2 regions of the Paenibacillus sp. PvP094 genome follow, and region 2 is predicted to be linked to the other one. Evidence: riboswitches for the same ligand, from Rfam matches in the RefSeq annotation. Region 2 holds a riboswitch; the other holds the start of a gene.
What was found. Region 2 has a riboswitch for S-adenosylmethionine ahead of metA (homoserine O-acetyltransferase MetA). Riboswitches for the same ligand answer to the same signal wherever they lie in the genome.
Positions count from the first base shown of each region.

Region 1: it holds a riboswitch for S-adenosylmethionine, as region 2 does, so the genes downstream of both, ABIC22_RS14585 (methionine ABC transporter ATP-binding protein) here and metA (homoserine O-acetyltransferase MetA) in region 2, are expected to answer to the same signal.

Region 1 is NZ_JBEPOM010000001.1:3,147,564-3,152,120, reverse strand. It holds gene ABIC22_RS14595 (MetQ/NlpA family ABC transporter substrate-binding protein) at 1-627, opposite strand, end outside; gene ABIC22_RS14590 (methionine ABC transporter permease) at 713-1,372, opposite strand; gene ABIC22_RS14585 (methionine ABC transporter ATP-binding protein) at 1,374-2,408, opposite strand; SAM riboswitch class I at 2,534-2,674, opposite strand; gene ABIC22_RS14580 (Cthe_2314 family HEPN domain-containing protein) at 2,798-3,526, opposite strand; gene ABIC22_RS14575 (COX15/CtaA family protein) at 3,736-4,557, opposite strand, start outside.
Region 2 is NZ_JBEPOM010000001.1:109,987-114,543, reverse strand. It holds gene ABIC22_RS00565 (HRDC domain-containing protein) at 1-489, shown strand, start outside; gene corA (magnesium/cobalt transporter CorA) at 588-1,523, opposite strand; SAM riboswitch class I at 1,978-2,103, shown strand; gene metA (homoserine O-acetyltransferase MetA) at 2,344-3,261, shown strand; gene ABIC22_RS00550 (PLP-dependent transferase) at 3,286-4,473, shown strand; gene ABIC22_RS00545 (trans-sulfuration enzyme family protein) at 4,466-4,557, shown strand, end outside.

The sequences.
Region 1 (4,557 bases), 3.0 Mb from region 2:
GGCATTGATGAATACCAGATCCGCTTCATCCAGTTGACGAGGCATCATGGCTGCATCAAGCTCAATAATATTTAGGTTTTTCGGATTAGCTGTAATATCTTGAATGGTGGATGCAATGTCCGTATTGTCTTTCAGCGTAATGACTCCTTCTTTTGCAAGCAGCAGTAGTGCACGACCACCGTTGGACGGGTCATTTGGAATGGCTACTTTGGCGCCGTCCTGCAGCTCATCCAAGGATTTAATTTTTTTGGAGTACCCAGCAAAAGGTTCAACGTGGACAGGAGTTACAGTTACAAGGTTAAAACCACGTTCTTTGTTCTCAGTATCCAGGTAAGGTTGGTGTTGGAAAAAGTTTGCATCCAACTGTTTGTCCGCCAGTTGTTGGTTTGGTTGAACATAATCGTTGAACGTTACAACCTGCAAACGAATGCCTTGAGCTTCCAGCTCAGGTTTGATGCTCTCCAGAATTTCAGCATGCGGCGTAGGTGAAGCGCCGACTTTCAGTTCCACGGTACGCGGTGCGCCCGCTTCATTATCTGCGCCACTGTCGGAATCCTTGTTGTTTCCGCATGCAGCCAGTACCGCAATCAGCATCAAGCTTAGCAGTGCAAAAGACCATTTTTTCATGTGTAAAACCCCTTCTCCAATAAATTTTTTTGTTGCATCTTTACATTCATTCAGTATTGAATGGATGCAGTATGCTATATATGTGTTATTTCCGGGTGAACAGTTTAACCAGTTGATCGCCAAACATTTGCAGAACTTGTACGAGAATCACCATAAATGCAACGGAAATAATCATGATTTCATATTGGTAACGGAAGTATCCATAGTTAATCGCAAGCGTTCCGAGCCCGCCGCCGCCGACCATGCCAGCCATGGCAGTATAAGATACCAGAGTAACAATAGTGATCGTAATTCCCGCGAGAAGGCCAGGAAGCGCCTCAGGCAGCAGTACACGTCTTACAATCTGTCCGGTGGATGCTCCCATCGCCTGAGCGGCCTCGATGACGCCACGGTCTACTTCACGCAGCGTTGTCTCAACCAACCTTGCGAAGTAAGGAGCAGCTGCGATTACAAGCGGCGGTATGACGCCAAGCACCCCAGTGGCTGTACCGACGAGTGAACGTGTAAACGGAATGAGGGCAACAATCAGAATGATAAATGGTACTGATCTCAGAATATTCACAATAATGGATAACACGGTGTAGATTGTACGTGACTGGATGGAAGCCGATCTTGCTGTCATGAATAACAGCACACCCAGCGGCAATCCGATAATGATGGTGAACAAACCGGAAGCTCCCAGAATTTGCAGTGTTTCAATGGAGGCCTTACCGATCTCTTCCCAACGTACAGTTGAAAAATCCATATTAACGAAGCACCTCCACATCAAGCCCTTGCTCTTTCAATTCCTGCACAGTCCGGCTGATCGCATCCGTATCGCCTTCAAACCGCACGGTCAACTGACCATATGGAATCTGTTTGATCCTTGAGATCGTTCCTTGCAGAATGGCAAAGTCCACTCCGGTCTGACGAACGGTTCTCGATAGAATGGCTTCATACGTCTTCTCACCCAAAAACGAAATTTTGACCAATTGTGATCGGCCATCCTGCTCTACTGTTCCACCCGCATTCGCCAATGCTGCTTCTTCCAAGAGAAGCTCAGACTCGTGATCACGCTGCATGAAGTCACGCGTGATGGCATGCTGTGGTTTAAGGAAGACATCCGTTACAGGGCCTTGTTCCACAATTCCCCCCTGATGAATGACAGCAACTTGATCACAAATGCTCTGAATAACATGCATCTCATGCGTGATCAAAACAATCGTGAGATTGTATTTCTGATTGATGTCCAGCAGCAACTTCAGAATCGAAGCTGTCGTCTGCGGATCAAGGGCAGATGTTGCTTCGTCACACAGCAGAACGGAAGGATCGCTGGCAAGTGCCCGGGCGATACCAACTCTTTGTTTCTGTCCACCTGACAGCTGAGCTGGATATTTGCTGCTATGATGCTCCAATCCAACGAGAGTCAGCATCTCCTTCACCTTGCGGTCAATATCAGCTTTAGGTGTATTCACGAGCTTTAGTGGAAAAGCTACATTGTCATATACTGTAGCCGAGGATAACAGATTAAAGTGCTGAAATATCATGCCAATCTTGCGTCGCTGCTTCTGCAGCTCTGTCTTATGGAGACCAGTTAGGTTGACTCCATCTACCCATACCTCACCGGATGTTGGTCTTTCGAGCAGGTTGATACAACGGATCAATGTACTTTTCCCTGCACCGGAGTGTCCAATCACTCCGAATATTTCACCTTTACCGATCTTTAGATCCAAATCGGCTAGGGCTGTCGTTTGTTTTGAACCTCTGCCATACGTCTTGGTTAATCCTTTTAATTCGATCAATATGACTTCTCCTTCCCACCGCCTACATGTATCTTTACCCGAATGAAAGGAAAATTCCCCTCTGACATATAAAAAAGAGCCCTTTTGCAGAAACAAAAAGGGCTCTTCACGCGAAAGAATATACCTTCTCATCTGCCAAAATCGTGCTGTGCACCATTTTGTAGGAATTAGCACCTAACATCTATAATGTATGACTGGTTGTCATGTCGTTATAAATCGGTTGCCGGGCTTCATCGGGCCTGTCCCTCCGCCGCTCTCGATAAGAAATATTAAATTTATAAGTTCAGTGGTAAAATGTAAATGGTATGCATGTTAATTTCATGTAACGCTTAATTAGAAACTCAGTATAATCCAAGTATTCCGCTTTGTCAAAGGTAAATATTACACATTTATTTTGCCAGTTCTGACATGCCCTGCTTGTGCCACATTTTATTGATGTAACCATAAGCCGCTTTTAGCGTTTCACAAACCATATCCACGCCCTGACGCAATTCCTCCAGGTGCTGATCCAGATCTTCAAGCTTCACTTTCCCCTGCAACGTTTGATGAAGCTGCCACAGATCATCCTGCATCTCGGAATTCATGTAGTGAATCTCCATATTCCGACGTTTGCGCAGTTTGCTCATCGGTTCCCGGTATGCATCCTTAATCTTAATTAACTCAACAGCAAGATCATTATGCATTTTCGAATAGCCAAACTGTCTCATCACGGTGAAATACGAAAAATGGGATTTCACCTTGGATGTGTTCAGATTAAATATTTCATTTAAAACCGTGCCTGTCTTATCGAGAATCGCAAAACAACGAATGAACCCATCCTTGTAGAAGTACACGTATCGGGCGTACTCAGCCTTCTCCTCAATGGTCATATCATCGGTGGAGCCAGCCCTGACCTTCTGGCGGAAGTGGGAAGCAGCGAAGCAGGCCTGCTCCAGCTCGTCCAGTGAAGAAATTAATCCCTGCGTCCATACGTACAGTTTGCGATAATCGTGAGTCGGGTCCTGATTCAAATCCAGCTGTCGTTGTAAAAGTCCGAGTGTCTCCACCATGGACTCGATCGCTTCTTCCAATACGCCCTCATTCTGACGCGGCAATTCACCCAGCAACGTTCGCAGCATATACAGCCTCCTCTTTCCACTCTGCTGATCAATAAGATGATTTATAATATTAAACCTAATCGGAATCAGAGTAAACGTGTGGTCGCTGCAAACTTAGGGTGCCCTGACCCGCCTGACATCAAACAAAGTCCACCTGTCCAATGATGTGCATCATTGGATGATGGACTTGGCAATTTGGAGACCAGAACGACTGACTTTCGAGTGAAATTCTAGAACCGATCAGCCGGCCGATGAAGCTTGTACACCAGGAAACTCATATAGGTTAATATCCCGAACAATATGGCGATATCAAGCATATGAGCCAGAGCCACGAACATGTACACTTCCGGACGGCTGATGGTAAGCATCATGCCAAAACCGATCAGGACTTGGAGCAGAATGAGCACCACAGATACGACGCCCAATGCCCGAAGTTCCGTGTTATCCGGATGTTTACGATATGCATAATGCCCCAGGATCGCAATCACAATAACAAGGGAAGCAGCGGCTACACGGTGAGCAAACGCTACGGCCACGCCACCAGAAAGTTCAGGTATAATCTGGCCGTTACAGAGCGGGAAGCCTGAGCAGCCCCCAGCTGAGTCGGTATGGCTTACAAAGGCCCCTGTGTATACCACAAGATACGTGTAGATGGTTGAGAACCATACCAGGTTGCGGAAGTTTTTGCTGACCCGCGGGTATTTGTTCAACCTTTCAAGACCACCATGACGAGCCTCCTGCCTAATACCGAGAGCCATCATCAGGGAACTGGCAAAGGCAATCAGGGCAAAACCGAAGTGCAGCGCCATGACCGCCGATGATTGGGAGAAGACGACGGCAAAAGCTCCCATAATCCCCTGGATAATGACAAAGATCAACGTTAAGAATGAAAACAACTGCAGATCACGACGTGATTTGCCATATCGTAGAAATGCAACAAAAGAGGCAACGGAAAGCAATCCAGCCAATGCGCTTACCGCGCGATGCGAATATTCAATCAGTGAGGCTACAGTATGTGCAGGAACGAGTTTACCGTTACATAAAGGCCACTC
Region 2 (4,557 bases):
CTTACAAGCGGAGTAGAGCGTTCGACTGCTTTTCCACTTGATTGGGTACAGTCTGTCTTGTCCGAAGATGAATATGAGAGCTGGTTGTACAAGCAAAAAGAACAGAAATATAAGCAGGAGCTGGACAAATTCACCACTCGCAAGCAGGTGCTTGAGGGTATGAAGGAAGGGTATACGCTGGAAGAGATTGTGAACCGCTCCGGACTATCCCGCAGAGAGCTGATTGAACTGCTGGAGACACTCGATACGGAAGGTTATGATACAGATAGCCTCCTGGATGCAGAGCTTGCGATAATGCCTGAGCAGGAGCAGGAGGCGGTCTGGAGTGCATACGAGGAGCTGGGAGACAGTTTCCTGAAACCTGTATTACATAGAGTATACGGCGGAGATAAGCCGGTTAGCGGCAATCTGGAGCAAGTGTACGAGAGATTGCGCATGATCCGCATTCGATTCCGAAGACATGTAGAAACAGAGCAGAACGTCGGGTAGACACCCCATATCGTTTCGAGAGAAGTTTTTGAGTACAGAAAAAAAGACGAAGCCGCTTCTCCCTGGATGGAGCGCTTCGTCTTTTTGAATGAATACGTTCAGATCCAATCTTTTTTGCGGAAAATAAAGAACATGCTCAGGCCGAGGGTCACCATCAGGCCAATGACTACAAAATATCCATACTTCCAGTCCAGCTCAGGCATGTTGTTGAAGTTCATCCCATAGATGCCGGTAATGACCGTCAGGGGCATGAACACCGTTGTAATGGCGGTAAACACGCGCATGATTTCGTTCGCCCGGTTGGCGATACTGGATTGGTAAGCTTCTCGCAAGTTTCCCATCAGGTCTCGATAAGTCTCAAACGTCTCGGATATTTTCACAGCATTCTCATAGATGTCACTGAAATACTTCTGCAGTTGATCATCGATCAGACGCAAGTCTTTTTTATTCAGCGTGTTGATGACCTCTTTTTGAGGTCCCAGAACTTTTTTGAGCCACAGAATCTCACTGCGCAGCCCGATAATTTCATTCAAATGGGACTTTTTCGTATGCATCAAAATATCTTCTTCCAATTTCTCAATGCGTGCTTCGATCCGGTCGCCGACGGTAAAGTAGTTATCCACAATCAAATCGACCAACAGATACAGGAGACGATCCGGGGTGCTGACTTCCTGTTCCCACAGAATAGGCTTCAAGGTCCGCAGTTCGCTGACCTTCTGCTTCGTAACACTAATGATATAGTGTCTCCCTAGAAACATGTTAACCGCACGCAAAAAGATCTCTTCGTCATCAAATCGAATGCTGTTTACGACAATAAAATAATGGCTCTCATAAATTTCAATCTTCGGACGCTGTTCTTCATCACTCAAACAGTCCTCTACAGCCAGATCATGCATCATGAACAGCGGCTGAAGTACCGCCAGATCATCAACGTCTGCATCGATCCAGTAAAATCCCTCAGCTGGTGGCGTCAGCGCCTGCTCAATATCGTCCACCGGGATAAATACACCGTTGTTTACCAACCGGATTTTCATCGTTCATCCACTCCTTCTGCACCCGCCAAACAGGCGGATTTTCATCAATATGGGCGCAAAAAGAACAGATCAGCCGGTCGGCAGCGGAACCTGGAAGTCAGGACTGCGTTCGCTCTATAATCAAACGGAAATAACGTCCCGCTGCCGGCATGCTGATGTCAATTCTCTATGCAGTTTGTCGGAATACGGCTGACAGTCAGGCCTCGGGTCGCCATCCATTGAATATGTCACCTCTCACATAAGGGTTTGCAACACTTGTTTAGTATACCGCTGGTACATGGTGCTTTCAAGCGCAAAAATGTGTCTATTTCGCGCCCTGAAGCAGTGTATGACAGTGATAGACAAACGGTTCCGGCCTACATGAACAGACATAAAACTACATGCTTGACGTGAGAGGATTAATGTTTTAAAGTAGACGGTGAAGTACACTAAATACACAATTGAATAAGGCGAAATCTTATCAAGAGTAGGTGGAGGGACTGGCCCGATGAAACCCGGCAACCGGCGGTATACCGCACGGTGCTAATTCTTGCAGCGACTAAGTGTCCATTGAGGCACTGTTGTAACTGAGAGATGAGAGAGGCGCATATCTATTTACATATGACCTTTCTCGGAATCCGAGGAAGGTCTTTGTTATATGCACCGACTTCTCAGCACTGATTTTCGCTATGGAACTTGAGTTTGTCAGGTTAGAGCGTTGCGCTTTTTGCAATTCGCCACCTATAGACAAGCTCATGGCAGTCTAGAACAATTTTGATGTGTAACACATCAAGCCTGTGATGGCTGCATCTATCTATGCACAAGGAGGAGTTTGTACATCATGCCAATTAAAATTCCAGACGCACTGCCTGCCAAGGAAGTCCTCGCAGGTGAGAACATCTTCGTAATGGACGAGACACATGCTTACCAGCAGGATATTCGTCCACTACGCATTGCTATATTAAACCTGATGCCTACCAAGGAAACAACAGAAACCCAACTGCTTCGTTTGGTGGGGAATACCCCTATACAGGTTGATATCGTTCTGGTTCATCCCAAGTCCCACATATCGAAGAACACGTCACAGGAGTATCTGAATCTTTTCTATAAAACCTTTGATGAGATTGAACACCGCCGTTTTGACGGGATGATCATTACAGGTGCCCCTGTTGAGCAAATGGATTTCGAAGACGTGAATTATTGGAAGGAAATTCAGGAGATCTTCGATTGGACCAAAACCAACGTCACATCGACCATGCACATCTGTTGGGCTTCTCAGGCTGGTCTGTACCATCATTTCGGTGTACCTAAGGTAGCGCTGGAAGAGAAGTGTTTTGGCGTATTTCCACATACGATTAACAAATCTCACGTACAGCTGCTTCGCGGATTTGATGAAGTGTTCAATGTCCCACATTCCCGTCATACCGAAGTTCGGCGCGAGGATATTGAGAAGAACGATAACCTCGAAATTTTGGCCGAATCGGAGGAAGCTGGCATTTTCCTGGTTGCCACCAAAGATGGCAAACAAATTTTTGTGACAGGGCATGCGGAGTATGATCCATTGTCCTTGAAATGGGAATATGACCGCGATGCATCCAAGGGATTGGATATCGCACTGCCAAGAAACTATTTTCCAAACGACGACCCATCCCGTGTTCCTCCGGCAACCTGGCGGGCACATGCAAACTTATTATTCTCTAATTGGCTCAATTACTATGTGTATCAGGAAACGCCTTACGATATTGGCCCGCAAATCTAATCGAGATTACAGGAGGATACTGCAATGGAAGACAATAAGTTGAAAATCGAAAGCCGCTTGGCTCAAATCGGATCCGTCAATGAACCGGTGACTGGTGCCGTGAATTTCCCCATCTATCAATCAACGGCATTCCGCCATCCGAAGCTCGGGCAGAGCACAGGCTTTGACTACATTCGTACAACCAATCCAACGCGTAAGGTACTGGAAGAAGCTGCAGCTGCACTCGAATCAGGTGATGCCGGTTTTGCCTGTAGCTCGGGCATGGCAGCGCTGCAAACGATCTTCGCCATGTTTGGACAGGGGGATCATCTGATTGTCTCGCTGGATCTGTATGGGGGAACGTATCGTCTTCTAGAGCGTATCCTGTCTCGTTTTGGCGTAACGGCAAGCTACGTGGACACGAATGATCTGGTGGCCATGGAAGACATTCGTCAGCCGAACACCAAAGCTGTATTTATCGAGACGCCAACCAATCCACTTATGATGATTACGGATATTGAAGCGGTCAGCTCCTGGGCGAAAAGCCATAACCTGTTGACGATTGTGGACAATACACTGCTGACGCCGTTCTTCCAGCGTCCTATCGAACTCGGAGCAGATATCGTTATTCATAGTGCAACCAAATACCTGGGTGGACACAACGATGTGCTTGCCGGATTGATTATCACCAAGGGCGAGGAATTGTCAGCCGAAATGGCATTCCTGCATAACTCCATTGGTGCGGTACTATCTCCAAGTGATTCCTATCAGTTGATGAAAGGCATGAAGACACTCGCGCTGCGTATGGAGCGTCATGAGTATAATTCACTTACGATTGCCAAGTATTTGCTGGAACATCCATCCGTGGGGGAAGTATATCACCCTGGTTTGTCAGATCACCCGGGATACGAAGTGCAGAAGAAACAATCTAGAGGAAACACAGGCATCTTCTCTTTCAAAGTCAAAGATGCCCGTTTAGTTGAACCGTTGCTGCGCCATATCAAGTTAATTGCTTTTGCCGAGAGTCTTGGCGGCGTTGAATCATTGATGACGTATCCTGCGGTGCAGACGCATGCAGATATCCCGCTCGAAATACGCGACGCTGTAGGTGTCGATGACCGCTTGCTGCGATTCTCGGTAGGAATTGAGCATGCAGACGATCTGATTGCGGATTTGGGGAATGCCCTGGAAGCTGCGCAGCGTGAGGTTGAAGGAGGCGTACATCATGAGTGAGCAGAACAACAAGCAATCCGAATTGAAGTTTGATACCAAGCTGCTGCATTTTGGTGACGAAGTGGATAAAACAACGGGAGCCTC